DNA from 4 places in the Peribacillus sp. FW305-BF15 genome. Region 4 is predicted to be linked to each of the others. Evidence: riboswitches for the same ligand, from Rfam matches in the RefSeq annotation. Region 4 holds a riboswitch; each other region holds the start of a gene.
What was found. Region 4 has a riboswitch for thiamine pyrophosphate ahead of AC3WLU_RS15140 (ABC transporter substrate-binding protein). Riboswitches for the same ligand answer to the same signal wherever they lie in the genome.
Positions count from the first base shown of each region.

Region 1: another riboswitch for thiamine pyrophosphate. It lies ahead of thiC (phosphomethylpyrimidine synthase ThiC); the one in region 4 lies ahead of AC3WLU_RS15140 (ABC transporter substrate-binding protein).
Region 2: another riboswitch for thiamine pyrophosphate. It lies ahead of tenA (thiaminase II); the one in region 4 lies ahead of AC3WLU_RS15140 (ABC transporter substrate-binding protein).
Region 3: another riboswitch for thiamine pyrophosphate. It lies ahead of tenA (thiaminase II); the one in region 4 lies ahead of AC3WLU_RS15140 (ABC transporter substrate-binding protein).

Region 1 is NZ_JBYSYV010000014.1:101,970-109,490, forward strand. Features, by position in the region: gene AC3WLU_RS16240 (cytochrome c oxidase assembly protein) at 1-26, shown strand, start outside; gene AC3WLU_RS16245 (carboxymuconolactone decarboxylase family protein) at 138-503, shown strand; gene AC3WLU_RS16250 (spore coat protein) at 561-1,193, opposite strand; gene AC3WLU_RS16255 (hypothetical protein) at 1,372-1,515, shown strand; gene AC3WLU_RS16260 (DUF3231 family protein) at 1,615-2,124, shown strand; gene AC3WLU_RS16265 (hypothetical protein) at 2,212-2,382, opposite strand; gene thiC (phosphomethylpyrimidine synthase ThiC) at 2,405-4,186, opposite strand; TPP riboswitch at 4,322-4,436, opposite strand; gene AC3WLU_RS16275 (HAD family hydrolase) at 4,553-5,341, opposite strand; gene AC3WLU_RS16280 (histidine phosphatase family protein) at 5,493-6,038, opposite strand; gene AC3WLU_RS16285 (hypothetical protein) at 6,275-6,727, opposite strand; gene AC3WLU_RS16290 (zinc-dependent alcohol dehydrogenase) at 7,053-7,521, opposite strand, start outside.
Region 2 is NZ_JBYSYV010000017.1:9,499-17,019, forward strand. Features, by position in the region: gene AC3WLU_RS17930 (thiazole synthase) at 1-328, opposite strand, end outside; gene thiS (sulfur carrier protein ThiS) at 330-533, opposite strand; gene thiO (glycine oxidase ThiO) at 548-1,672, opposite strand; gene tenI (thiazole tautomerase TenI) at 1,674-2,285, opposite strand; gene AC3WLU_RS17950 (energy-coupling factor transporter transmembrane component T family protein) at 2,326-3,102, opposite strand; gene AC3WLU_RS17955 (ABC transporter ATP-binding protein) at 3,103-4,566, opposite strand; gene AC3WLU_RS17960 (ECF transporter S component) at 4,579-5,163, opposite strand; gene tenA (thiaminase II) at 5,179-5,862, opposite strand; TPP riboswitch at 5,999-6,130, opposite strand; gene AC3WLU_RS17970 (protein kinase domain-containing protein) at 6,868-7,521, shown strand, end outside.
Region 3 is NZ_JBYSYV010000010.1:11,585-19,105, forward strand. Features, by position in the region: gene AC3WLU_RS12195 (ABC transporter ATP-binding protein) at 1-758, shown strand, start outside; gene AC3WLU_RS12200 (DUF459 domain-containing protein) at 801-1,502, opposite strand; gene AC3WLU_RS12205 (GNAT family N-acetyltransferase) at 1,722-2,228, shown strand; gene AC3WLU_RS12210 (Spo0E family sporulation regulatory protein-aspartic acid phosphatase) at 2,286-2,483, opposite strand; gene AC3WLU_RS12215 (Fur-regulated basic protein FbpA) at 2,732-2,920, opposite strand; SAM riboswitch class I at 3,091-3,195, opposite strand; TPP riboswitch at 3,353-3,457, shown strand; gene tenA (thiaminase II) at 3,555-4,244, shown strand; gene thiW (energy coupling factor transporter S component ThiW) at 4,260-4,781, shown strand; gene thiD (bifunctional hydroxymethylpyrimidine kinase/phosphomethylpyrimidine kinase) at 4,750-5,556, shown strand; gene thiM (hydroxyethylthiazole kinase) at 5,553-6,368, shown strand; gene thiE (thiamine phosphate synthase) at 6,349-6,981, shown strand; gene AC3WLU_RS12245 (MFS transporter) at 7,020-7,521, opposite strand, start outside.
Region 4 is NZ_JBYSYV010000013.1:3,528-11,048, forward strand. Features, by position in the region: gene AC3WLU_RS15125 (amidohydrolase) at 1-408, shown strand, start outside; gene rarD (EamA family transporter RarD) at 489-1,418, shown strand; gene AC3WLU_RS15135 (TGL-type protein-glutamine gamma-glutamyltransferase) at 1,511-2,338, opposite strand; TPP riboswitch at 2,651-2,760, shown strand; gene AC3WLU_RS15140 (ABC transporter substrate-binding protein) at 2,894-3,889, shown strand; gene AC3WLU_RS15145 (thiamine-binding protein) at 3,901-4,185, shown strand; gene AC3WLU_RS15150 (ABC transporter permease) at 4,182-4,964, shown strand; gene AC3WLU_RS15155 (ABC transporter ATP-binding protein) at 4,954-5,691, shown strand; gene AC3WLU_RS15160 (TatD family hydrolase) at 5,710-6,480, shown strand; gene AC3WLU_RS15165 (NAD kinase) at 6,743-7,521, opposite strand, start outside.

The DNA of each region.
Region 1 (7,521 bases), on a different contig from region 4:
GGCCCAAGGGGTCACTTGCCTTGTAGGAAGGCGGTTCCATGATTACTTCGGTAAACTCCTGCGTTTCTGTTTAATCGTCCAACATTTAGCTCATACTAATTTTTGATGAAAAAATTTTGGATGGAGCTGAATGAAAAATGGAATATGAAGCGAACAATTCTACTGAAAATGCTCTTCGTGATTATAAAGCTGGAATCGGTGTCTTTACGCATAAAATGCCAGATCTTGCTGAGAAATTCAATTCATTTACGGAAGAGTGCTTTAAAGAAGGTCAATTGTCCAAGAAAGAAAAACAGCTTATCGCACTAGGAATAAGCTTATATTCACAAGATGAATACTGTATTATCTATCATACAAAAGGATGTCTTGATCAAGGCTGTTCCGAACAAGAAATTCTTGAAGCCATTGGTGTGACCGCGGCATTTGGCGGAGGAGCAACCATGAGTCAGGCTGTTACCCTCATCCAGGAATGCATTCAGGAAATAAATCAGATGAAACAATGATAAAGAAGGGATAGGAGAATCAGTCCTATCCCTTCTTTATGTTATTAATAACTGCTTTTAATGACTCATGTTGTTGTTATTTCCTTGTGCGGGGGCATACGAATTCATCATTTGTTGCATATCCTGCTGTGCAAGCTGCGGAACTTGGTAATAATGATGTTTGTTTTGATATATCGAAATCTCATAGGCCATTTCAATGCAGTTCGGAACGGAATCTGCAAATACGCGGCGAACCACCGGATTCGTTATTTCAAGCGCTGCCATCGCCTTCATGGATGCCGCAGACTTAACAGCCGCAAGCATCAAGCCTGAAATGCATTCATCCGTAATTTCCGATACGGATTGCAAAGGTTTTTTTGGCTGAGTTGGTGTCAATCCATATATAAAATCGTTACCTTGATTCATTTTGTAGCTCTGAGTTGGTTTAGAAGGATCCTGGCCCGTTTGGAAGCACTCCAATGAAATATTATATTCATCTTGGATGAACTGATATTGACGATCCAGAATGTCGAGTAATTCCTGATCTTGGACATGCTGACGCAAAAGAGTATACGTGTTTAAAGTACCGATCGCTCCCGACAGCACTTCATGTACATCGAATACTTCGTGACCACCGTGATTCAATTGTGGGGGGATAGCACCCGTTTGCATGTTCTGGTGTACTTGACCTTGTTGATATTGGTTTTGCATTGTATTTCCCTCCTCATTTTATCAATCAAGCGAACACGTTTAGTATGTTAAACCCCAACCGGATTATTCAATCTAAACTCTTCCAAGAAGACCAATAAACTGCTGCATCATTTTTTCTGTATAAAAAAACCGTGGCGCTTTAAACTATAAACACTTTATATACATGGGAGGATTTCTAATGACACATCAATGCTTCTATTGTAGTGATGTCACGGAAGAAAAAAAAATCCATATAGTAACATTTCAAATTACTGACACGGATAGAAACGAAATGCTGTGTGATGAATGTTATCAAGAATGGCTGCAAGGAATAAAAGGGTAAGCATTAAAAGCCCTCTAACATTTCCCAAACACCAACGATGCATGCTTGGATGAATTCAGGGTAACTTAAATTCGTTAATGAATTTCAAGGAGGATGGTTATGGGAATTTTAAGCGGAAATCCGAAAGATGAGCCTATGCATTACGGAGAGGTTTTTGGAACATGGGCATTTCTAACAACTACAAAAGGGTTGATTGCCTGTCATCAAACCATGCTTAATCATACTGGCGACAAGGACCTGTATAAATTGCTTGTTGAAGTGATCGATCAAGGGAAACAGGAACATGACCAACTTGAATCATTATTAAAAGAAAATAACGTAGGACTGCCTCCCTCACCACCTGAAAGGCCTAAAGCTAATTTGGAGGATATTCCCGTCGGGGCACGTCTTCAAGATCCTGAAATCTCCGCTTCAGTATCAATCGATATTAATGCAGGATTAGTTGCTTGCAGCCAAATGATGGGTCAATGCATCCGCGAAGATATTGCACAGATGTTTGCGCAATTCCATACCAACAAAGCTGCATTGGGTGCTGACTTCCTAAGATTGAATAAGGAAAAAGGATGGCTTGTCCCTCCTCCCCTTCATATCAATAAAACAAGTATGTAAATAGTAATGATAGATCCCCTTAATCATGTTTTGTAATCGAATCAACATGATTAAGGGATTCATTCCAAAAGGACGATTAAGGAATCATTACCATTGAAGACTTTCGATCAAGTGGCACTTTGTACATTGTTGACTATAATCATTTTTCACAAATTCATGGTTGCAATTCTCCCGAAAAATATTCAGCTCCCTTTTCAGCTGCTCCAATTGAGTTTCCAACTGTTTCATTTCAACTTTTATCTGGATTACCCGATTCATCGAATTCTCCCTCTCGTCGGAATCATTGATAGATTTCCCCATCCGTTTTCCTAAATTCATTCGCTTTTTCTTTAAGCCCTTCATCAATTACCGACTCAAAGCCCAGACCCTTTTCCTTCGCCAAATCACGGATGTCCTGAGAGATTCTCATACTGCAGAATTTCGGTCCGCACATTGAACAGAAATGGGCTGTTTTGGCACCTTCTGCCGGAAGAGTTTCATCGTGATATTCAACCGCCCTTTCAGGATCAAGGGAAAGATTGAATTGATCTCTCCAACGAAATTCGAATCTAGCCTTCGAAAGGGCATCATCCCGTTTTCTTGCCTGCGGATGGCCTTTTGCAAGATCAGCTGCGTGTGCTGCAATTTTATAAGTAATGACCCCTACCCGAACATCCTCTTTATTCGGAAGTCCCAAATGCTCTTTCGGTGTCACATAGCAAAGCATGGCCGTTCCAAACCATCCAATCATGGCAGCACCAATCGCAGAAGTGATATGGTCGTATCCAGGAGCTATGTCCGTCGTCAATGGTCCCAGGGTATAGAATGGTGCTTCTTGACAGACTTCCAGCTGTTTATCCATATTTTCTTTAATCAAATGCATCGGTACGTGACCGGGTCCCTCCACCATGACTTGAACATCGTGCTTCCAAGCAATCTTCGTCAATTCCCCAAGTGTTTCCAATTCCGCAAATTGTGCCTCATCGTTTGCATCTGCAATGGATCCCGGACGGAGACCGTCACCTAATGAGAAAGAAACATCATACGTCTTCATGATTTCACAAATCTCTTCAAAGTGTGTATAGAGAAAGCTTTCTTGGTGGTGGGCCAAGCACCATTGTGCCATGATGGAGCCTCCCCGGGAAACAATACCCGTAACTCGCTTTGCTGTCATTGGGATGTATCGCAAAAGCACACCAGCGTGTATGGTGAAGTAATCGACACCTTGCTCAGCCTGCTCGATTAAAGTATCCCGGAATACTTCCCAATTTAAATCTTCCGCGACCCCATTCACTTTTTCCAATGCTTGATATATCGGAACCGTCCCAACAGGCACAGGTGAATTCCTGATAATCCATTCCCGCGTCGTGTGAATATTCTTTCCTGTGGAAAGATCCATTATGTTGTCTGCACCCCATCGTGTAGCCCAAGTCATTTTCTCCACTTCAGCTTCGATCGATGAACTGACAGCTGAATTTCCAATATTCGCATTTATTTTCACGTGAAAATTACGTCCGATGATCATGGGCTCACTTTCAGGATGGTTAATATTTGCCGGAATGATTGCCCGCCCGCTAGCTACCTCTTCCCTTACAAACTCAGGGGCTACATTTTCCCTGATCGAAATGAACTCCATTTCTGGAGTAATGATCCCTTTGCGGGCATAATGGAGCTGGGTTACGTTTTTCCCTTTCACCGCACGCAATGGTTTTCTTTTCAATCCCGGAAAAACTTCGGCATTGGATTGTGACTCCACTTTTCTATATCCGTTATCTTCCGGCTTTATTTCACGCCCTTCATACTCTTCAACATCTTCCCGTTCCAGAACCCAGCTGCGTCTAATCGGGGCAAGGCCTTTATGAATATCAATCGGATATTCTGAATCCGTATAGAAGCCGCTTGTATCATATACACGTAAAGGCGGATTCTCCTCTTCTCCGAATGCCCCTGTCGTCGGACTTAGCTCAATTTCACGCATAGGTACTTTAATATCGGGTCTAGATCCCTCAACATACACTTTTTTACTCCCGGCAAAACTGGACATAATTGAAACGTTCATGTCATTTACTGAATTACTCTTCATGATTTCATTTCTCCTTTTTAAGTTCATTTAAAAAGGACAAAATCCAATCCATTTCGCACGAAAAAGCCAGGTCTCATATTTAAGACCCGGCTAACGTTAGTATGACTACAGAAATGACCAGTTGAAAGGTCATCGTTAAGTAGATTCTAACTTCCCCACGCTGGTATGAACCAGATCAGGTCCTGAGGGTTAAGAAGCTTAAGCGCTTCTCTCTCAGCCCAACTTTTATTGGACACCCCTAGTCTGAATAATTTAATTGATTACAGGGTAACTATATCTCACCCTTTTCATTCTGTAAATAATTTAAAAGACCTAGTATTTTCTCTGCAATCATCTAAAATTTGTTATTTGGAGGAGGACCGCCAATTAATTCCCCAGGCTCCCAAGGATAGGAAAAAGCTCCTCTAAATGCGTGATTTCGTAGGTTGGAATCACTTCATTCCGTTCCTTATCATGGCGATTTATCCAAACCGACTTTATGCCTACCCGTGATGCTCCAAGGATATCGGTCATTAAATTATCGCCGACCATCAATACTTCATCCTTATCTAGCTCCATGATTTCCAAAGCATGCTCAAAAATGGAGGCATCAGGTTTACCTCGTCCAAATGCGCCTGAAATCACGATTTGGTCGAAATAAGGAACCAGTTCAGGCGTTATTTCAAGTTTGGTATTTTGCAGCTCAGGAGATCCGTTCGTAAGCAATAGCAATTTGTACTTTCCTTTTAATTCATCCAGAACACGGAATGTTTCTTCATAGATAAATGGCTTTTTGCGTCTTTCGGCCGGGAAACGTTCTGCCAGTTCAAGCCCAAATTCCGGGTCATCGATCCCTAATGCCTTCAAGCCCCTCGTCCACGCTTCTTTCCGATAAGCCGGTACAATCCCGGCCATCTTCCGGAATTCATCATGATCATCCCGAAAATTCCCCCATAGTCCCTCAAATGGGTTGATTCCGATCATTTGAGTGAATGCATATGTATCGTAAGAAGAATAAAGATCACGCGCTTCCTTCCGCACCGCTTCTTCAAACTCTTCGACATTCAGACCATATTTCTCCTTGGCAACTTCGCATGTGGCCACAAAAGCCTCTTTTACACTTTTCTGATCCCATAGTAATGTATCATCTAAATCAAAAAAAACTGCCTTCAGCAAAATGTCCACCCCTCTTTCCCCAATATTGAATTCGTAAAAATTACACTATTACAATAATAAACCACAACCAATAAAAAAAGAATAACTATTCGGAAAATGCATGTCTCTTTCTTCGCAAAATGGCTTACCTTTTCCGGTGGGAACCATATATTCATTTCCCTTTTCCGCTTTCAAATACATACAATTTTCCATTTCTAGCAATCTTGAACTTTGGACCGGTGAACCCCCGTCGGATCAGCTCTTTCCTCATATATACCATGAGGGCGGCATGACTCACGATCAGAACACTCCTTTCCCCCTTTGCAAAGACTTCATCCAATACTTTATTGATTCTTTGCTCAGCAAACTTAATTTCCGCCCTTGTCTGCTTGTTGATCACCGAGCAGCAGCGAATCCAGATGGCCCAAAGGATGAACGGCAGCTTAATCCTTCCTCTCAGAGGGGGAGAAGGTATTTCCCGCAGCTCCTCCATCCGATGAACCGTGCCTGGAAAGATGTGTTCCGCTGTCTTGACGGCTCTCGACATATCACTGCAATAACATTCCTGCCATTCCTCCACGCCAAATAAAGTCGTTCCATAAATAATATCCGCTGCATCATAGTCCACAAACCATTGCTTCATATCATCCGCCGTCACAGCTTTCCCAATAGGAAATTCATGTGCCACCTTAAAATGCCGTACCAAACCAATTTTCATATATTCTCCTTTTTATCTTTTAAAATATTCGTTTCTATTTCTTATAAAAGCCCTTAACAATATATTAACCTATGTAAAGCAATATAATAAATGCAAGTTGAAACCATTAACTGAGCGCCCCTTGTGTATGGTTAAAGGTTCTCACAGATTGTGTCACTGCAAGAATTTGATTATCATAAGGAAAAATATTATGGCCATATGTAAAAAAGAGAAAGCATATCGCCTTCTCCTTTCGTTTAATCTATGAATTGGAGTTCTGTTATCGTACATCTTTTCCTGAATTTATATTTCCCGCTCAAATCACTGAATTGATAATCATTTAGGGATTTCCCCAGTTGTCCCTTTAGTTTATCCGCCGTGATGGATTCCTCAACTGTCTCTTTCCAATTTTCATTTCCCATTATCTCTTCGAACGGAATGGTAGTCAGGACTTCATCATATATCTGGATGCTTTGATCGATGCCGAAGCTGCCATAGATACTGCCATTTTCATCGGCAAAGATATGCTCCGATTCCAATTCTTCCACCAATACTTCCAGATATCCCTTTGCCTTAACAGGCTTGATGGCAATCTCCGCTTCTGCCTTTACAGGTCCCAACCTTTTATCGATGATCTCTATCGTCAATTTAACGTGAACGGGCGGATAACCAAACCCTTCACTAAGTTCTGCTGCCGAGTTATATACCATCTGAACATCCTCCTTTTGTCACTATCATTATATAATATAAATACTCCATTTCATTACCAAAAACCCTTATTCAAGTTCACTTGGCATATTCTCCTTCATCAATTGAAGGGTCAGTCGTCACATTTCCGGATTCCCCTGAAACGCATCCACCCATTATAGTAAAAAAAATCAGTGTAAACCTGATTTCTTCGGTTCAAAGGCATAACTATCATTCATATTTCAAACCTCTTTTATACTTTTTTCCATAATACACCATTAACTATTTATGAACATAACCAAAAAGTCCAATGCAACTCCATGCATTGGACTTTTTATGAGCTTCAGATTACGGCTTTAGCACCACTTTAATACATTCATCTTCATGATCGTTAAAGATTTGATAAGCCTCACTCGCTTTTTCGAGAGGGACTTTATGGGATATGATTTCCGTGGGGTCGAACTTTCCAGCCGTGATTTCATCAAAAAGCTTTGGCATGTAGTGAATGACTGGTGCTTGTCCCATTTTCAGGTTAATGTTCCGCTCAAATATATTGCCTAATGGGAACATATTATATTTCGAACCGTATACGCCAGTCAGTTGAATCGTGCCGAATTTACGTACGGCGTTAAGGGCAATCTCGATCGCACTTAACGTTCCACCCTGAAGTTTCAGCTTTTGCTCAATCGCCTCTATCGTCGATTTCTTCCCATCCATTCCCACACAATCTATAACTACATCGGCCCCGCCTGAAGTGATTTCCTTAATGTAGCTGCCCATATCGTTATATTCATCGAAGTTATACGCCTCTACCTTA
Region 2 (7,521 bases), on a different contig from region 4:
GGTCAGGCAGCAGTGTTTTTTGACAGCCAATGACTTCAACCTTAATCATGTCACATAAGCCAGATGCCTTTGCAAGCTGGGCTATGCGCACTGCTTCTTTGGCTGTTTTAGCTCCTGCCGTATTGGGAAGGAGTGTGTATTTCTTCAAATCAAGCTTTTCCAAAAAATTGGGCTGACTGGCTTCAAAAATGTTCATTCTCCGGACCGCGAATGTTAATATTTCCGTCTCCGAAACCTCCACTGATTGTTTTTGAACATCGAAATTTGGATATTTCCCAGTACCTAATAATAATCTTGAAGAAAATTCATAAGAACCAATCTTTAACATATCATCCGCCTCCTACAAAATGTACAATCTCTACCTTGTCTCCATTTGACAAAAGTGTTTCACTTAGACTTTCTTTTGCTAATATTTCATCATTCAATTCAACGATCACTACTTTTTGATGTAGATTAAAGTGTTGTAAAAGCCCTGTAACTGTTGATTCTTCAGCAGGAATCCGTATTTTTTCCCCGTTAATAATCAATTCCAATTCATCCACCTCCATCAAGAAAAAAGGGGCTGTATCGAACGGTCCAATCGAAAAGGGGACCATTCGGGATTTGCCTTCCTTTCCAAAATATCCGCTATAAGTACACCTGTAATTGGAGAAAGCAAGATACCATTCCTATAGTGCCCCGTTGCAATGAAAAGTCCTTTGCATGCCGGATGTTCACCGAAGTACGGTAAGCCGTCCCCAGTTTGGGGGCGTATACCTGCCCATGTCTTTTCCAATTCGGTTCCTTTAATCGCCGGAAGCAATTGCGTTGCTCTTTCTATTAACGTAGAAATCCCCTCAAGACTTACCTTTTGATCGAAAGTGTTCGCTTTAACCGTTGCCCCGACAATGATTCTTCCGCCAACTTTGGGCACAAGATAGCAGCCATGTGAGAAAATTGTCTTTTCAATCAATGGACGATCGGCCAGGACGGAAAAGCACTCTCCCTTTACTGGATAACTGTCGAGTATGATCCCTGATTTTTCCAGGAGGAAAGCACTCCAAGCGCCACCTGCCACGATGACATTTTCACTTGAAAATCTACCTATGTCCGTGACAACTCCCGTTACACATCCGTTTTCCGTAACCAAATCGGAGACATGAACAAATTCCTTTATATCCACACCAAGGGCAGCTGCAGATTCAGTAAAAGCGAGCGACAGTCTTGTGGCTGAAACTTGTCCATCATTCGGAATGAACATGGCTCCTTTTATCTCATCCGATAAAAGCGGTTCCGTTTTCCTTATTTCGGCAGTCGATAGCCATTCAGCCTCAAGTCCGGCATTTTGCTGGACTTTGATCATGTTCTTCAACTCGGCTACTTGATCACTCGATAGCGCCACCTTATACATGCCCTTATTCACTAATTCGATGTCTATTCCACTTATGTCTTTTAATTCTTCCGCCAGTGCAGGAAACATCGCCCTGCTTCGACTTGCCAATGTAAAAAGGGGATTATCAGCATCTAACTCGGATTGTGCTCCTAACATCCCGGCTGCAGCACTGGATGCTTTACTGGCAAGTCTGTCTTTTTCCAATAAGAGAACCTTCTTACCTCGCTTGGCTAATTGAAAGGCAATGGATCCACCTATTACTCCTCCCCCAACAATGATTGCATCATATATGGAATTCATATTATGTCTCCTTTCCCAAAGACTTCGCATATTCTTTAACGGCTTCAATCGGATTTTCAGCTTCAAGCACACCTGACATGACCGCAATTCCGTGTGCCCCCGCATCCAGCACGTCTTGGCAATTGAAAGGTGTTATTCCTCCTATCGCAATTATCGGAAGATCGACATTTCTTGTGATTGCATGAAGCTCCTCAACTCCCCTAGGAGGAAGGCCAATTTTTGAAGCCGTTTCAAAAACATGTCCATAAATCGCGTAATCGGCCCCTTTGCTGAATGCGGCTTTCGCTTCATCCATGGAATGGATCGAACAGCCAACATTCATCCCTGGAAAAGCTCCTTTTACGACTTCTGCATCTAAGCTATGAAAAGCCAATTGCACACCAAATGCTTTGTGTACCCAGGCTACATCCACCCGGTCATTAATGATGATCTTAGAAAGCGGAATCTTATTATCATGTAATAGCCTCACTGCTCGATAGAGTTCCGAAGCACTCCTATGCTTTTCCCTTAGATAAAAGAAATCAACATGTTCCTGAATGTTTGAAGCGATTTCCACAAACTTTTCAATTGGCTGTTTCCCAGTGGAAATTATATGCAATTCATGTGCATTCATACTAGAACCCCCAACTAGTAAAGTTACAATCTCATAAAAATCAAATAGATACTAACGGGAATTGAATCGATAGGTAAAAGCCGGCCAACAGCAGGATGATAAAATACAGAATGAAACCATGGTCCATTTTTGAAAAACCAAATTCATAATAGTATGTTCGATCCCGAGTGTCTGTAAATCGCTTTGCCTCCATCGCAACCGCGATTCGGTGAGCACGTCTGATGCTTCCGGATAACAACGGGATGGAATAGGCTTTCATTTTAAAATAGACCGACCTTATCCCTTTTCCTCTTTCGAAACCGCGTACCTTCATCGCGTTTCGTATCGTTTGGAACTCCTCCATCATAATGGGAATCAGCCTTAATGCCGCCATGAAACTATAGGCATATTTCGGTTTAAGCTTAACTTGCTGCATTAACGAATAAAACAAGTTCACTGGTCTCGTCGTTAAGGAAAAAGTTAAACCAAGGGCCGCAAAGAACAAAGCTCGAAAGCCTACCAGTAATCCCCTCATGAAACTTTCTTCCGAAATCGATATGAGGCCCCACTCAAACCAAAGCGTCTCACCTTGCCCGAATAATATCATTGCGGAAGAGGTGGATATAAAAATGAAACAAAAGGGAATCGACAAAAGCAGGATGCGTTTTATCGAATGCCCGGTAAAAAACAAAAATAATATCAATACGCCAATGGTGATGTTCATCATATAATTCAGGTCATGAATGAATAACGCCACGATGCATAATACAATCAGTACACCAAGTTTAAGGCTTGGATTAATTCCATGGAGCCATGTTTCTGCGTTTGAAACATTCATCTACATGACACTCCTTTTAACTTTGGTCTCGACAAAACCGGCTTGCGCGATGTTTTTATCACTTATTACGTTTCCGCCCTTAACCGTCCAGATCCTGGTTGCAAAGTTTTTTGAAATATGTTCGTCATGAGTTACCATGATCACGGTTATACCGCGCCTTCGATATTCCTCGAACCATTCCAATAATGCAAAGGTATTTTTCGAATCTTGACCAAATGTCGGCTCATCCAGGAGAATGATTTTTTTGTCGATTACGATTGATGCTGCTACGCTTAAGCGACGCTTTTGACCCATTGATAATTGAAACGGATGTTTATCCCGATGTGCCTCAAGGCGGAACACTTTAAGCAATGAGCGGACTCTCTCATCTATTTCTTGTTGCGGCCTTTTATCAATACGCAATGAATAAGCAATCTCTTCATATACAGTATTTGCAACGAACTGAAACTCAGGATTTTGAAAGACAAACGTCATATGATCCGTTGGATTTTTCACCATTTTAATGGCGTTCCCCAATAATTCATACGTACCTTTCGTTTTTATGAACTGCATCAATGCATGCAAAAGTGTACTCTTGCCCGCACCATTTTCTCCCCTGATCACAATCCATTCTCCTGAATGGACCTTCAGCCCTTCAACGTGTATTTTTTCCTCTTTATTCCGAAAACCGCTAAATCCTTGCACATCCAGAAGAGGTAAACCATCTGTAAATTGGTGTTCCCTAGTGGGTGCATACTTCTGTATATATTCATCCCAAACACCAGGGAACCAAATTCCATGTTCTCTCATTTCATTTTTATATAGGGAAATAATGGTGTCTCTTGGACCATCAGCTATGATTTGACCGTCATCGTTTAAAAGCACGATTCGTTCGATGAATTCTAAAACATGGTCAATTTTATGTTCGACGATAATAACCGTTTTGTCTTTTCCGACTTCCTTCAACAAGTCCCAGATTTCTTTCGTTCCTTCCGGATCAAGCATGGCTGTCGGTTCATCTAAAAATAGCACTTCTGGTTCAAGGGCCAATACTGAAGCGATTGCCAGACGCTGTTTCATCCCGCCTGATAATGTTTCTATACTTGTATGCCCTAGGTTCAATCCTACATTACGGATTTGATTTTCAATTTTCTCTTTCATTTCTTCTTTAGGGACGGAAAGATTCTCAAGGACAAAGGCAATTTCCTCATCGGCAAATGGCATGCAAAACTGGCTATCAGGATCTTGAAAAACATATCCCCATGAAGAAGGGCATTTCAATTCCTCCGCTTTCATCGGGACTTCGATGGAATTCGGAATCAATCCGCTTAACACTTGCAACAGAGTGGACTTACCACATCCTGATGGTCCCAACAATAGCACTTTTTCTCCTTGATCAAACGATAGTGATAGGTCCTTGAATATCAAAGATTCATCACCGGGAAATTTCATTCTTAACTTTTCAACAGAAACGATTGGTTCCATGGCCCTCAACCTCTACTTTTGATCCAGTTCTGCATAATCTTTATTGGAAACCGGACGCACAAGATTTGTTACTCCTGTTGCTTCCAGGACTTTAACTAGATAATAAGCTGTCACACCTGCAAAGAATATGGAACCCACAAACCTCGCTATCATGAATAACGATAGATTCCAAGTTGAAAGCGCACCTATTTCCCCGTATGCAAAATCCATGATAACTGATGCCAGGCAGGAAGCTATCGCAGCTAAAACGGCCACCTGCATATTGAATTTTTTATATTTGAAAGTCATGAACACCAGTTCCGCGAACAAACCTTGGACCACCCCATATAACAGTACAGTCAGCCCCCATGGTGAACCAAGGAAGAACTCCCCGGAAGCTGCAGCTATCTCCGCCAAAAGTGCCACACCCGGTTTCCGTAAAATTAAGAAGGCGACGGGGCCAGCTATAAACCACATTCCATAAATAAGTTGATCCAGATGTAATCCTAATGGTTTAACGGAATAATAAATCGAACCCCAAAGGATATAAACGATTCCAAATGCTACCGCAATCACGATCGTGACTAATATATCCGTTAATTTCAATCCTTTTTTCATTGTTTCATTCTCCTTTTATACTTCTAATGTTTCCTTATGAACGGGCCATGTCTCTAAACGATAAGCCATTTCCCAAAATGAGTATTCATATTGGCTGCTGAGAATAAAATGTTCTTTCATTCTCGCCTTATCTTCTTCAGTTACTTTTTCAGCAATCTCATCCAGCCTCGCAATTTGTTCTTCCACCAAAGTGCGGAACCACTCTCCTCCGTAAGCCGCTATCCATTCTTGATAAATCGGCTCTTCGGGCATGCACCCTTGCAGCTTTTCACCTATCTCATAATACAGCCAGTAACACGGCAAGATAGCTGCAATAACATCTCCTAAATGTCCCGAATAAGCCGCACGATACATATGGGAAGTATAAGCATAGGCAGTCGGGGCAGGCTTGAAATCTTCCCGTTCTTCTTTTGTGATGCCTAATCTCTCGGAAAAATTCTCATGAAGCTTCAACTCCGCTTCATATGTTCCTTGTGCATGGCCGGCAAGCCTGCTTGTTGTATGTAAATCTGTAGCTTTGACTGCCCCTAAGGCTTGAACTCTAGCAAAATGAGATAAATAATAGGCATCTTGCATGACATAAAAACGGAAACACTCCAATGGCAATGTGCCATCTCCTATTCCTGCTACAAACGGATGATTAAAACTAGCTTCCCAAATGTGATTAACTTCCTTACGGATTTCCTCTGAAAACTTCATGTCCATTACCTCCAAATTGTATTTTTTCATTGAACGTTACAGAAAAAAAACACTTATCACCCCTTTTTTTGCAAACAAAAAACCACTTTCTTAAACGTAAAGAAAGTGGTTGTACTTGAAATAATACAGAAATGTATAGTTCCAGACCCCACTTCCCTACGCTGGTATAAACCAGATCAGGTTCTAAGGGTCTTAAAGTCATACTTCAATCTCAGCTTTTGTGGGTAAAAAATCAACTTTTACCTATAAAGCACCCCTAGTGGTACAAATTGTATATTAAATTCATTTGCCTTTATATTAACACGATAAATCCAATTGTCAAACGTATTAGAAAAGTTTTCTTGATTTAGGGTTACTAAACTTTCAATCTTCCATACCCTCATTTCCCGTAGCCTTCAAAGAATTTGATCAAAGGGAGCTCAGTTAGTAGTTTTACTGGTGAGTTTTACCGGTTTACTCGTGAATTCTACTGTTTTACTCGTGAATTTTGCCGGTTTACTCGTGAATTCTGCTGTTTTACTCGTGAATTGGCCACTTGACTCGTGAATTCAGCAGTTCACTCGTGAGTTTTGCAATTTTACTCTTGAATTTGATGAATTCACAGTAATCCCCTTTTGAACTTTCCATCAAACCAGCTCACTATTGTGACGCCGGTTAGGGATTTCCCAAAGCAACTTCTCAACTCGCGCCCATCCACCTCCTACTCTTTTATTATGAATTCATTATAGTAAACTTAATATTTTTAAAAACCATATAATTTCATAATGTGAAATTATAGGAAAAGTTTATTTTTAATTGTGAACTATCAAAAGATCGCCCCGAAGAAATGACTTTCATTACCGCATTATCAAAAATCAGTGTTAAACTATCCATGTTCAAGCTTAATTAATAACGGCCTTTTTTTGTTCTTGACTTGAATAGATGAAAGTGGTGAGGAAAGTTTCAATTTTGCGTACATTTAGAAAGTTATACCAATTTTTTGTGGATATACCTTTAAAAAAAGGAGTGGTTTTGAATTACCGCTACGAGGTAAAAGCTGTAATCGGAACAGGAAGCTACGGTATTGTTTATCGTTGCAATGATTTGAAAATGAATAAAAATATAGTGATCAAACAGCTCCGGAAAAGTAAACGCCGCAGCAAAAAAGAGCTGAAACAGTTTGAAAATGAAATTTCCATATTACGAATGTTAAACCACAGAAATATCCCTAAATTTCACGAGAAATTTTCGCAAGATGGAAATGTTTATTTTGTGATGGATTTCATAGAAGGGAATAATTTAGAAGACCATATTTTCTCGAATCAATTAACGTTCAATGAGAAAGAGTCTCTATATTTTCTGGATAAGCTGGTCGATTTAGTATGTTATCTACATGAGCATGACATTTTCCATCAAGATTTACGTATACCGAATATTCTACTTAAGAACCATCAGCCCATTTTGATAGACTTTGGTTTGTCCAAGATGATCAATTCGGACAACCTCGCTAAAGAATCCATTTTGCAGCTGAAAAGGCAGGATTTTTACGACTTGGGGGAAATACTTCTATATGTACTTTATACGACGTACGCTTCCAAAAGTAAAAAAGCACTTCCTTGGACAGAAGAGCTTTCGTTAGAAAAAGAAACCGTACATTTACTGAAAAGGTTATTAAGCATC
Region 3 (7,521 bases), on a different contig from region 4:
TAAAAAAGAAAATTGAGTTTAAAAGTGTTGATTTTGCTTATGATGAGACTGTTCCTGTTCTCGGCAATCTAAACCTGACCATGAAAGCTGGTCAAGTAACCGCTTTGGTCGGCTCCTCCGGCGCAGGAAAATCGACCATCACGAACCTACTGATCCGATTTTATGATCCGCAAAATGGAACGATTAAAATGGATGGACATAATATCAAAGATGTGTCACTGAAGTCATTACGGGGACAAATGGGAATTGTTTCTCAGGATATCATTCTATTCAATGGTTCCATCCGTGATAACATCGTGTATGGCAAACTTAATGCTACAGATTATGAAATCATCGAATCCGCCAAAGCGGCAAATGCTCATGACTTTATCTGTGCCTTTCCTGATGGTTATGATTCTCAGATTGGAGAGCGTGGAGTCAAGCTTTCAGGCGGACAAAAACAGCGCATTGCCATTGCCAGGGCACTTTTGAAAAATCCGCAAATCATCATTCTTGATGAAGCAACGGCGGCCTTGGATACAGAATCTGAACATTTGATCCAGCAAGCCTTGTCACGTTTAATGAAAAAACGGACTTCAATAGTCATTGCACATCGTTTATCGACCATTCATGATGCCGATCAAATCATCGTTCTGGAAAAAGGGCAGGTTCTTGAAAAAGGAACACATGACCAGTTAATGCTAAACAACGGCCGATACAAGCAGCTCCATGACTTACAGTTCCCTCAACTAAGCGATTTCAAATACCTAGCAACTTAGCAGGCAAACATGCACAGAAAGCCTTTCAGTGCATGTTTGGTTTCATTTGAAATCATAACTTTCCAAAACCCGATTCGCAATGAGCTGATACCCTTTTTCATTCGGATGTAACTTATCACTGAAATACTTTGTTTTCTTTTCATCTTCAAAAAGATCATTTGTAGGAATGAATAACATCCTTTCATCTTTATCCGCTAATCCCTTTATTGACTCGTTATAATCGCGAATGTGCTTTTCAAGTTTTTGATTGTCTTTAATTGGGTTATAAAGTCCTATTACCAGAATATCCGCTTTATCGTTTGCCTCTATCAGTGTTGATGTAATCTTTTTCAGATGGTTGATATATTCCCGTTTACCCTCATTGATTTTTCGGTCACTTATTTTCTCCAAGTTCCCGCCATTACTATTGATCAAGTCATTCGTTCCAATAAAAACAATGAAAGTATCGGCTTCATCAAGTTTCGTTTTAATTCGGTAATCATCTAGCTGTTTCATCACCCCATCCGTTTCCTGGCCTTTAATACCGTAATTCCAAAAACTCACTTTTTGCTCCGATTGGGGATTATTCAATTCATCTTCAAGGCCATCTATATATCCTTCCCCGTCCTTATCCCCTTTTCCATAGGTTAATGAATCTCCAAAAGCCATGACCCTTTGCACATCTTCCGACTCCGAGGCCTGAAATTCATATGCAGCAAAACATATAACCAGTACGATAATCAATATACCTGCCAATTTTTTCATTTGGTTCTCCTCTTGTCTTTTTACTAGAAGTATTTAATCTTTTTCATACCCAAAAAATCTGCAGTACTAACATAAAAAAGAATTGTCAGATAAAGAATAAAGAGTGTATGATAATATAAAACTTTCAATGGATTGGGTTTCATTCAACGTCCCTAAAACCAAAAACGGGATTACCCTTCATTCTGGAGATTGAATAAATGATAGTTAGGAGTTTAAATCATGGAAGAACACATAGAGTTTAGAGAGGCAGAACTATCTGATCTACCCAGAATTGTTGAAATATATAATTCGACAATTGCTTCAAGGATGGTCACGGCAGATACGGAACCTGTATCCGTCCAATCGAGGGTTAAATGGTTTGAGGAACATCATTCAGAAAGTAGACCGCTATATATCATTACTATAGAAGGGAAAACCGCTGGATGGATGAGCTTTCAATCCTTTTATGGCCGACCGGCATATAATTCCACTGCCGAAATCAGCATTTACATTGATGATTATTTCCGGGGAAAAGGAATTGGACAAATTTCGATTCGAAAGGCAATTGAATTGAGTCCAAAATTAGGTGTTAAGACTTTATTGGGTTTCATTTTCGCCCATAATACACCAAGCCTTAAGCTTTTTTCTAAATTCGGGTTTGAAGAATGGGCACATTTACCTCAAGTTGCCGAGATGGATGGCATTGAGCGGGATTTGATCATTCTAGGTAAACGTGTCGATATTTAAATATAATTCTTCAGAGCTATTGCCTTGAGCAGTAGCTTTTTCAGATTAATACAGGTTTTAAAAATACCTATATGCTTCTTGAAGGGAAAAATATTCAGAATCTCTTTTACTTGCTAACGCATTCAATAGCGTATCCAATTCTTGGCTAGCTTGTACAGTCTGCAGACTTGTTAAGCCGTAAATCGCTCCCAACTTTATCATTTCCTGTCTCTTCTCTTCTACTTTTTCTATAGTTACCTTACGGCAAGGCATCATAGCCACCTCCCATTTATTCAATATTTTTACACTTTCATCATAATGAAATCACTAGTTAAAATCAACTATTTTCCAGAAATTAAATGTGTTATTTTATAGGTCAAATGTGACAAAACACCTATTTTATTATTTAATTATGTATAATTTGTGTCGTTTTCTTATAAACGCAAAAAAGCATCCACTAGTGTAGACTGCGAATGCTTACATCATATCCCTTATCCAAAAATCCAAATATTGTATTCCGATTACTATGTCATCCATTCAGAAGGTGACTCGTTATTAGGTCTATTTATAACAATCTTATATTCATCTTCAAGTACTTTTAATGGGGCATCATAAAGGTGCCTTTCATCAGAGGTTTTGTATACTCCATTGGCCAATAGCTCTTCAATGAGTTTTGCCTTCCTCTGTTCAATCCTCTTAAATAATTCTGCCATGTAAATGGCTCCTTTCCGTCCTAGTGCCTGCTTCTAGTTAGCTAAACTTTATCAACTTGTTTGATTTCACCAAATTATATATACCTTTTCTAGTATGTCACTAAACGTTATTTCCCAAAAATAAAAGCCCCTTCTAATTTAAGAAGAGGCTGACAGTGTCCGTTCGGCTCTTCTTATCTTCCAAGCATATGCTTGTTGGATTTAGCACAGTTCCCTAAACGGGTCCGCTGCCGAGGTTTCATAGGGCCAAGTCCCTCCACCTCTCTGGATAAGAATTCAATATATAATGATGTAGAAATGATTCTATCCTAATAATCTTCAAAAGTCAATTACCTGGTTCTCCCTTTTTTCCTGGACATAAAGTGATTCCTCTTTCAAATACGGGTTGCATTTTCTTGTCTTTCTGATATGATGTCAGTAATTACATACAATTCACACCACTAGGGGAGTCTTTTTTAAGACTGAGATGGAATTAGTTCCGGACCCTTTGAACCTGAACCGGCTCATACCGGCGGAGGGAAGTGGATGATATCGTCCATTTCACAGACTATATCCATCTACCCCGTTCCGTATTCAGGAACGGGGTTTTTTATTTAACAAAGGCAAAGGGAGCCATTCTATAGGAGGATGAACAATGGAGAATACAAAATTAGAAACATTCAGTGATAGACTGCATGCACGGGCAAAAGAGATTTGGAAAAGGAATCATTCACATCCCTTTGTCCAGGCAATTGGAAACGGCACACTTCCTGAAAAGAAATTTGCCTATTACCTGAAGCAGGACTATGTCTATCTCATGGATTATTCCAAGCTCTTTGCTTTAGGTGTCATCAAAGCCCATAACATCGGAACCATGGCAAAATTTGCGAGCATTTTAAATGAAACCCTTCAAGTGGAAATGGATATTCATCGGCATTATGCTTCCGAATTCGGGATCAGCTCCAAGGAATTGGAAAATACAGAACCTACTCCAACCACTCTAGCCTATACAGGTTACATGCTAAATGCAGCTCAGCATGGGACTTTGGCAGACTTGATCGCCTGTCTCCTGCCCTGCGCTTGGGATTATTACGAAATCGGTTTGCTATTAAAAGAACAAAATGGAGCAGCACTGGAAAACAATCGCTACGCAGATTGGATAAGGTCCTATTCATCTCCTGAATTCGGGGAAGCACACAAGTGGCTGATCGCTTTGTTGGAAGAATTGACGGAAGGCATGCCTGAAAAGGAACTTCTTAGATTAGAAAAGCACTTTTTGGTTACTTCCCGATATGAATATTTATTCTGGGACATGGTTCAAAATGAGCAGGATTGGCCTCTGTAGGTGGTTGACATGAGGATGAACCCTATCAAGAAACTGACATTGACTGCCATGATCACGGCTTTAACGACGCTTACCAGTTCATTTATTTTCATCCCTGCAGGATTTGCAAAAATCTTTCCTATTCAACATCTGGCAAATGTCCTGACGGCGGTTCTATTGGGGCCTGCATATGCGGTGACACAAGCTTTTTTAGTTTCCATCATTAGAAACATGATTGGTACCGGTTCAATTTTCGCCTTTCCCGGCAGCATGATTGGTGCACTTTTGGCCGCCATCCTTTACCGAAAAACACAAAGCTTAAAATTCGCCTGTTTAGGGGAAGTGATCGGGACCGGCTTTCTCGGTTCCCTGGCCTGTTATCCGCTTGCAACCCTCCTATTGGGAGAAAAAGCTGCTCTTTTTGGTTTTTTACCGGCTTTTATGTTCAGTTCATTCGCAGGTGCGATTTTAGCTTTCATATTACTTAAAATATTGCTAAAAAATACTTATATGAAGGGGTTTTTTTATGAAAACAGCATTAACGATCGCAGGCTCTGATTCAGGGGGCGGTGCTGGAATACAAGCGGATTTAAAAACATTTTCTGCACATGGTGTATTTGGAATGTCTGCCATCACAGCCGTAACCGCCCAAAACACAATGGAAGTCCGTTCTGTACAGCCCATTGAAACTGCTATCATATCGGATCAAATTGCAGCTATCTTTGAAGATATTCCTGTCGATGCAGTAAAAATAGGCATGCTTGGATCAAAAGAAACCGTGGAAACGGTCGCTGCGTCCCTTAAAACCTTCATGCCTGCCATCATTATCCTTGACCCTGTCATGATTTCCAAAAGCGGCCACCATTTGCTCGACGAAAAGGCCGTCTCTGCCTTAAAAATGGAATTGCTTCCGCTTGCAAATCTTGTAACACCCAATGTACCAGAAGCGGAAGTACTTACTGGCTTCCCGATTCGGACGAAACAAGATTTCTACAGGGCATGCATTTCGATACAAGAAATGGGTTCCAAAGCCGTTTTACTTAAAGGCGGCCATGCAGCAGGAAATCCAAATGATCTTTTTTATGATGGGACTGACTTCCACTGGATCAAGGGAGAGCGCATTCATACAAAAAACACTCATGGTACGGGCTGTACCCTATCATCCGCCATTACATCTAACCTGGCAAATGGACTGCCATTGCAAGTGTCGATCGAACAAGCCAAGACCTATATTTCCGAAGCGATACTCAATAGCTTTTCAATCGGTAAAGGTCATGGACCTGTCCATCATTTTCATTCATATTCAAAAAAAGAAAGGAGTGACTTATTATGAAGGTTTCTTCAGCCGATTTATTTATGAAGGTAAGAGAAAGGAAACCACTCGTTCACCAAATCACCAACTTTGTTACGGTCAATGACTGTGCAAATGCCACCCTTGCCATCGGAGGTTCACCAGTAATGACATCGAGCCCAAGAGAAGTGGCGGATATGGTCAAATTAGCAGATGCATTGGTCCTGAATTTCGGTACGATCGATGATAAGGCCTTGGAAGCAATGGAGATTGCCGGTAAAACGGCAAATGTCCTGGACATCCCGGTCATTTTGGACCCGGTGGGCGTTGGTGCCACCTCCTATCGTACAGAGCAAGTCAAAGAGCTCCTAAGTAAGGTTACTTTCCAAATCATTCGCGGAAATGCGAGTGAAATCCTGTCATTGATGGGTGGGGATACCGTTACTCGCGGGGTGGATTCGGGGGAACTTGCGATTAGCAATGCAGAGCTGGCTTCACGAGCGGCAAATGAATTGAATAGCATCATCGTGGTCAGCGGAGCTAAGGATGCGGTCAGCGATGGAAAACATACGTCCATCATCGATAACGGGAACCTCCTTTTAACTAATGTTACAGGTACCGGTTGCATGTCCACTGCTCTTATCGGAACTTTTTCCGGAGTCACCGATGATTTCTATTCTGCAGCAATTGCCGGTATCTCAACAATGAGCATTTCAGGGGAACTAGCAGCCGCAACCCTTCAAAAGGATGAAGGAACAGGTACTTTCCGTGTGCGATTAATCGATGCCATATCAAGAATGGATAAGGAAATCTGGATGCATGAGGTGAAAATAAGTGAAGAAGTCCCAAATTGATTTAAGCCTGTATTTAGTTACGGAAGAGTCCATAGCAATAGAAGAATTGACCAAAATCATTGCACAATCGGTTTCAGGAGGAGTCTCGATCGTACAACTTAGAGAGAAAAACAATTCCTCCCTCTCCTTTTATGAAAAAGCATCTGCATTAAAACAGTTATTGAATGAGCTTTCCATTCCCCTTATCATCAATGACCGGGTGGATATAGCACTTGCGGTTGGAGCGGACGGAATTCATATTGGGCAAGATGACCTTCCACTGCCTATCGTCAAAAAAATGGTTCCTGAAGATATGATTGTCGGTGTATCTGTCTCCACTCTTGAAGAAGCACTCGAAGCCGAACGAAATGGAGCGGATTATATCGGAGTCGGTTCCGTTTTCCCCACCAAGACCAAACAAGATGCAACCCTAATGGCACTTGAGGATCTGGGGGAAATTTGCCGCGGCGTATCCATTCCCGCAGTAGCCATCGGGGGTATCACTGCCGATAACATTTCCGCTCTTTCTGATAGCGGACTATCAGGTACCGCAGTCGTATCGGCCATCATGAATGCAGATAATCCGAAGACTGCCTCCGAATCCCTTTTAAAAATCATAAAAGACTTTAAATAACAAAAGGATGGGGACTGCATGCAGTCCCCATCCTTTGTTTATGTCAAAACGGTATTCTTTGTTTCCTTCCCAAAAGCCACGGCAACTGCCCCCACTAAAATAGTAATTGTAAAAATGGTGAAAATCGAAGAAATCGGGGTGTCTGCGGCAACTAAATACCCAACAAGCAAAGGTCCAAGAACACCGCCAATCCTCCCGATCCCTGCAGCTAACCCAGCCCCTGTACCGCGAACTGATGTTGGATACTGTTCAGGTGTGTACGCATAAAGTGCACCCCATGCCCCCAGGTTGAAGAAAGAGAGGAACATTCCGGAAACTATCAGCAGTGCCAGCCCCTCTGCCGATCCAAAGAAAAAGGCACTGACGGCCGTCCCAATTAAGTATGTGATCAAAACGAATTTACGTCCCATCTTCTCTATCAGCCATGCAGCTGAAAAATAACCCGGAAGCTGTGCGAGAGTCATGATCAAAACATATTCAAAGCTTTGAATCATGCTGAAGCCTTTAAGGACCATCACACTTGGCAGCCATAAAAACATC
Region 4 (7,521 bases):
TGGGTGGAAGAAAAGGTATCAGCCAATCTATTGGAATCCTCCTATGCCTGGAGAACCTATTTGAACATGGGCATCATTTGTGCGGGAGGGTCGGATGCACCCATTGAACCATTAAATCCGATTTTGGGCATTCATGCCGCTGTCACAAGGATGAAAATCAACAGTGAGGACCGTACCGTATATGGTTTGTCTGAAAGGCTTTCCGTTTTCGAGGCTTTCGCATTGTATACCAAAGGGAGTGCTGCAGCAATCGGCGAGGAAAAACGCCGCGGTGTGATCAATAAAGGGTACGATGCCGATTTTACCGTGTTTAATCTGGATGTCTTTGCTGTTGCACCGGATGATCTCCTGAAAGCTGAGGCGGTCATGACGGTCATCGATGACAAAATCATGTATGATAAAAATTAACAGTTGCAAAAAAAGAAATGGAAATACAAAATTGTTAGATGGAATTAGATAAAGGAATGTAAATGGAAAGAAGGCTTGTTATGAAAGTGGATCAACAAAAAGAAGGGGCGATTTATGCAGCCCTTTCTTACATGATGTGGGGAGTTGTGCCGGTTTACTGGAAGTTCCTTCAGGGAGTCGGTGCAATAGAAATTTTAGCTCAGAGGGTATTATGGTCTTTCGTGTTCATGCTGGTTTTATTGATGTTCATGAAAAAATGGCAGGCGTTTCTAGATTATGTCAAAAACATAATGGGCAATCCGAAACTCTTTACGGCATTACTAACGGCGTCACTGCTTGTTACAGCCAATTGGGGAGTGTTCATATGGGCCGTTAACTCAGGACGGATCCTCGACACGAGCCTTGGATATTATATCAATCCGCTCGTCAGTGTACTATTGGGAGTGATAGTCTTAAAAGAAAAATTGAGCGGGGCCCAAATCATTTCATTCCTGCTTGCAGGAATCGGAGTCTTGATCCTTGGCATTCATTTCGGCACGATCCCGTGGATCTCTCTTGTTTTGGCCATGACCTTTGGATTATACGGTCTGGCAAAAAAAATGATCAAGGCCGAATCGGCAATCGGGCTGACGCTCGAAACGATGATGGTAACGCCTCTGGCCCTAGGTTACCTGATTTACTTGATGAACAGGTCGGAAATGCAATTCTTTACAGACGGGAGCACAAGCTTGCTGTTGGTGGGCGGCGGGATTGCCACGGCATTGCCTCTTTTATATTTTGCAAAAGGGGCCGAGAAGATCCCGTTATCGATGCTAGGCATTTTTCAGTATATCGCTCCGACCTTATCTTTATTGATCGGGGTATTCGTCTATCATGAAAGTTTCACCAAAGCACATCTTTTAGCCTTTTTGTTCATATGGTCAGCCTTGGCTGTTTATACACTATCCATAACGAAATGGGGGCAGGCAAGTGCCCGCAGGTTCAAAGGCAAAGGGAATATTGGTGCTTGAATAGAAAAAATGCTTGGGGAATTTTCTGCCCAAGCATTTTTTTATGTCGATATTCAATAAAACGGATTTATGGCATAGGCGAAATGCCAGGGTCATGAAAGGTATATCTTCGAACCTATTTCAGAAACAATACAATTGGAAAGGCTGGCAGGACTGTTATCGGGCTTGGCACGGGGGTTATTTAGTTGGAATTGTCTATAGAAGGAACTATCCAGGGAAATGATATGCGTTGTCAGAAATGCTGATATGGTGGCGAATGGCTTTCTATTGCTATTTAATTCATCGATGATTCCCTGTGCAGTGGTAATCCCGATCCCGTGGCCATAAAAGAGGTTATTCCCTAATAATATGGCATTTTCACCTTGCCATTCAGGGGTTGCCAAGTCGTGATCAGGGTTTTTGAAGTAAACGCAATCACCTGGTAAATAATCCCTTCCTTGATGAATAATGAGAGCCATATTCTGTGGAGGGCGAAAGTCATATAAAAATAGGTCTGAAAAAAGATGGTCGAAATTCCTAGGGCCGATCAAATCCAAAATCGCCTTTAAAAAAGTGACGACCATTGCTGTACCGCATTCGAAGGCATAAAGCCCTCCATTCATGAAAATGTCAACGAGCGCAGCATGAGGGAGAATCCCTGGCTGAAGGGTAAAGGTGCCATCCTTTGAAAGGTGCCAATAACGTTGATTGGATTGAGACTCCTCAAGTGTGGAAAAATCCGGACCGCTTTTATCCAACGCAATAGCTGCCTCTATGACTCGGTTCCTCAGCTGTATCTCGAAATTAAAATCCCCAAAGTTCCGGTATTCAAAAACGTTAGAATCTTCCGCCAAGCATTGAAGAGTTTCAAGCGATTTGGCAGAGGCTGTACCTGGTTGGATTTGACTGACATCTAACCATTTGTGATTAATCTTTATCATGACATATCCACCTTTTGCTTATGAAATTAAGGGTTTAATAAAACAAGTAAACAAAAATGTCTACATGTAATGCTCATTATATGAATGCTTGAAAAGAAATGACTATTTGGAACGTGTCCGCCGCCGTTGCAGCCAAGAGATATTGGAATGGAAAGAGGCAGAATTATTTTCCTTTCAATGATTTTCGTTCCAAAAGATATTTGCAAGATATCCTGAAGTGCCAGGAATACCTTTCCAATTAGAGAGAAGAAGCAAATTAGTATTCCTTTTTCCCCATGAATTGATATAATGAGAGAGAAAAGTTCATATGTGCGAGAAATGTAGGGGGGCCAGTACTGCTGGCTGAGATTGCATCCATTAGATGCTGACTCTTTGAACCTGATCTGGGTGATGCCAGCGGAGGGAACATATTATGACTGATTTTCTGTTTTGTATGTTAACGTCCGAATTCATCTTCGGGCGTTTTTTGCTTTTTTATCCAGTATTTGAATAGCCCTGGAGCCCTTTTATGGTTCCGGCATATGAATCTTATAAGATGTGTAGGAGGATAATGACTTGAATAAATTCTTACCACTGTTAACTTCGTTCTTCCTTTTAGCTGGATGCGGAGCAGGCGGAACTAATGAAAAAGAAGAAGCATCTAAAAATGAAAAATTAAAGAAGGTATCGGTCGTGCTCGATTGGACACCGAATACAAACCATACAGGATTGTATGTAGCCAAGGAAAAAGGTTATTTTAAAGAACAAGGTCTTGATGTGGAAATTATCATGCCAGGTGAAGCTGGAGCTGATAAGCTTGTCGCTTCAGGGAAATCTGAATTTGGCGTGAGCTATCAAGAGGGCATAACGCAGGCCCGCGTACAGGGTGTGCCGATTGTTTCGGTAGCTGCCGTCATCCAGCATAATACTTCGGGATTCGCTTCCCCTGAGGCTAAGGACATTACGACTCCCAAGGATTTTGAAGGGAAAACGTATGGTGGCTGGGGATCTCCGGTTGAAAAGGCCATTATTGATTCACTCATGAAAAAGGAAAATGCGGATGTAAATAAAGTGGACATAGTCAATACAGGAGACATGGATTTTTTCACTTCGGTTAAAAGGGATATAGATTTTGCCTGGATTTATTATGGTTGGACAGGCATTGAGGCTGAGTTGCGAAATGAAAAGCTTAATATGGTGTACTTAACCGAATACTCTGATAAGCTTGATTACTATACGCCTGTTTTGACTACAAATGAAAAGATGATAAAAGAAGATCCCGAGACTGTTAAAGCATTCGTCCATGCAGCTTCGAAAGGGTACCAGTTTGCGATTAAGAATCCTGATGATGCAGCAGATATGTTAATTGAGTCTGCACCGGATCTTGATCCAAAACTAGTGAAGAAAAGCCAGGAGTGGCTTGCAGCCAAGTATCAGGATGATGCTCCGCGATGGGGTGAACAAAAGCTTGAAATTTGGAAGAATTACAGTGAGTGGATGACTGAAAATAAGCTTCTTGAAGGTGATTTCGATCCTGAAAAGGCATTTACCAATGAATTTTTACCAAAATAGGAGGAAATACAATGGCCAATTCATTAATTAGTATACAAATTATTCCTAAAGGGGAAAATGTCATCCCTATGGTCGATGAAGCAATCAAGATCATTGAAGAATCAGGTGTCAAGTATGAGGTTCACCCGCTTGAAACGACAATGGAGGGGGAGCTTTCCGAGCTTTTTGCCGTGATAGAAAAAATGAATGTAAGAATGATTGAAATAGGATCGCCGAATGTCATTTCCCAAGTGAAAATATTATATCAGCCTAGCGGGATTACGATGGATACGTTAACGGAGAAATATCGGGCATGATCGGAAGGGGAATTTGGAAGAAGGGGGCTCCCTTCTTTCTTTTATTATTGTTGCTGATAGTATGGGAGTCAGTGACAGTCTTATTGAAAGTTGAAGAATGGCTGCTTCCCGCTCCATCGGCCATTTTCATTGAAGGAATTGAGTCGTCCCGCAATCTTTACGGACACCTTATATCCACAACCGAGCTTGCGTTGTCAGGTTTTTTTATTGGAAGCTGCATCGGCTTATTGATCGCGGCAATCCTGCACCTATTTCCAGGTGTGAAGGAAGCGGTTTATCCTCTGCTCATACTATCACAAAATATACCTATCATTGTTTTGGCGCCGCTTTTGGTGATCTGGTTTGGCTTTGGCATGCTGCCTAAGTTAATCGTGATTTCACTTGTATGTTTTTTTCCGGTTGCGGTCGCATCATTGGACGGTTTTCGCCAGACACCATACGAGCTTAAGCATTATTTCAAGATGATGGGAGCGGGGAAAAACCAGTTATTTTGGAAGCTGGAACTTCCTCACTCGATCCCGTTCATTTTCTCCGGCCTGAAAATTTCGGCTACCTATAGTGTAATGGGTGCGGTTATTTCGGAATGGCTTGGGGCAAAATCGGGGATTGGTGTTTATATGACTCTCGCTTCTTCAGCGTTCAGGACAGATCGGGTGTTTGTAGCCATTTTCATCATTATGGGAATGAGCCTGATTTTTTTTGGAATCATCACTTTCCTGGAGAAATACTTGGTTTCTTGGAAGAGAAAGGAGGGCGAAAAGGGTGAAGCTGGAAATTAAAGACGTCTCCTATTCTTTCGATGGTAAGCAGAATATATTGGAGAATATGAATTTCCAAGTGAATGATGGGGAATTCGTTACGATCCTTGGGCCATCGGGAAGCGGTAAAAGTACATTGTTCCACTTGATCGGCGGGATTTTGAAGCCTGATCATGGCATCATTTCATTGGATGGTAAAAAGATAAATGGCTTAAAGGGACATATCAGCTATATGCCTCAGCAGCCTTCCCTTTTACCTTGGAGAACGGTATTGGAAAATGTTTTGCTTGGAAGTGAACTTGCTGGGACCAGAGATAAAGAAAAGGCAAAAAACCTTTTGATGAAAGCTGGTTTAGAAGAATACGATAAAGCATATCCCCATGAATTATCTGGAGGCATGAAGCAAAGGGCGGCATTCATTCGGAGTATCTTAAGTCCACAGGACTTGATGTGCCTGGACGAACCCTTTTCTGCCTTGGATGAACTGACTAGATTGCAAATGCAACAATGGCTGTTGTCTGTTTGGGAAGAAAATCGGAGGTCGGTGCTTTTTGTCACTCACAGCATAGATGAAGCGGTTTTCCTATCAGATAGAATTTATGTGTTATCAGCAAAACCGGCTGCTGTCATCAAAGAAGTGAAAGTTCCATTTTCAAGGCCAAGAAGAGAAGAACAGCTTCTTAGTGATGAATTTATTCATTTGAAGAGAGAATTATATGCAGCACTCAAGCCAACTTTCACTACTTAAGTAAGGAGGCGATATCATTTGAGAATCATCGACAGCCATATCCATTTGGATAAGTATGATATTGTTAAGCGGAAGCAGATCCTGAAAGACATGGAAAAGGTTCAGTTGGAATCCTTGCTCACTGTTTCAATGAATTTGGCTTCTTCGATTAACAATTATCAGCTTTCACTTAAAGATTCACGAATTAAGCCTGCCTTTGGTTTTCATCCAGAGCAGCCCCTCCCGAGTGATGAAGAAGTGTATGAATTATTGAGCTGGATGCGGGAACATCGTCACGATATGGTTGCCATAGGCGAGGTTGGGCTGCCCTATTACTTAAGGCAGGAAAACCCCAATATTGATAACACAGCATATATAGTGATACTGGAGAGGTTCCTGACCTTAGCTAAAGAGATTGAAAAGCCGGTTATCCTTCATGCCGTTCATGACGATGCACCTATCGTTTGCGACCTTTTGGATAAGCATCAAATTACAAGGGCACACTTTCATTGGTTTAAAGGCGATATCCGGACAGTTGAAAGAATGGCCGAAAAGGGCTACCGCATTTCGATTACACCTGATGTTTGTTATGAGAGGGAAATACAGGAATTAGTTTCGGCCTATCCACTTAAGCTGATGATGATAGAAACGGATGGACCATGGCCGTTTGAAGGGGTTTTCAATGGGGAATGGACCAATCCCGGCATGATGCATGAAAGTGTGCGTCAAATTGCTTCGATTAAAGGATTGCCGATTGAGGATGTTTATGAAGCCCTTTATCAAAATACGAAAGATTTTTATCATATATAAAGGTACCGGTTATCATATCCGGTACCTTTTTTCGTTTGGCTCTTTTCGTAAAGATTGTTGTTTTTAAAACGAAACTATTTAAGGTTGATTGGAGCGGAAGTGCGAGACTCCTGCGGGAGCAGCGGGACAGGTGAGACCCCACAGGCGTTTACGCCGAGGAGGCTCACCGCCCGCACCAAGGAAAGCGAGCCTCTGGAGGGGAAATCAACCACAACTCACTACCTGGTAAATAGCAACAAATTATGTGAAAACAGCCTTTCGTTTAAAGAAAGGTCCTTTTAACCTTTTCCCAAAAGGAATTGTCTTTTAGCTTAACGGTCTTGATGACCTTACCGCTTAACCGGACCTTTACCTTTTCGACATGATTGATGCTTAACGCTTCATTGTCCATTCCGACGATCGGATAGCTTGGTCCGTTTTGTTCAAGGTGGACGGTCAACGTCTTAGCACCGCTTAAGATGAATGAGGAGCCTAGGGTCCGATAGGTATTATTATTGACGGAAGCAAGCTCGCTCACTTGGAAGCAAGGGAGAAGGGGATCGACAACGGCCCCATTGACCGATTTATTATAGGCGGTGCTTCCGGTCGGAGTCGCAATGATGATCCCGTCCCCGCGAAAAGTTTCAAAATGGAGTTGATCAATGAAAATATCCATGATGAACGTTTTGGTGATCGAAGAGCGGATACTGAGTTCATTAAGGGCATAGAAGGAGGGCTGATCGTCCAATTGGATAGAGATGGTTGGATATTTACGCACCTCGATTTGCTCCCTTGTCATGGCTTCAATCATTTTATCACTGTCTTCCAAGTGGAAATCGCAATACATATTCAAGTTACCTGTCGTGGAAATGCCCGCATATAAACAGTCATCCCTGAACCCGGTTTTACGGGCTGCCTGCAGGAATGTGCCGTCATCACCGATGCTTACGATGATGTTCGCTTTTGTGAAATCCTGGATGACTTCATACGAATGTTGCTTCGCCAAGTCTGATAAGTATTCAACCTTGCTGAGCATCTCTTCATTCGGTGCATGGAAAAAAT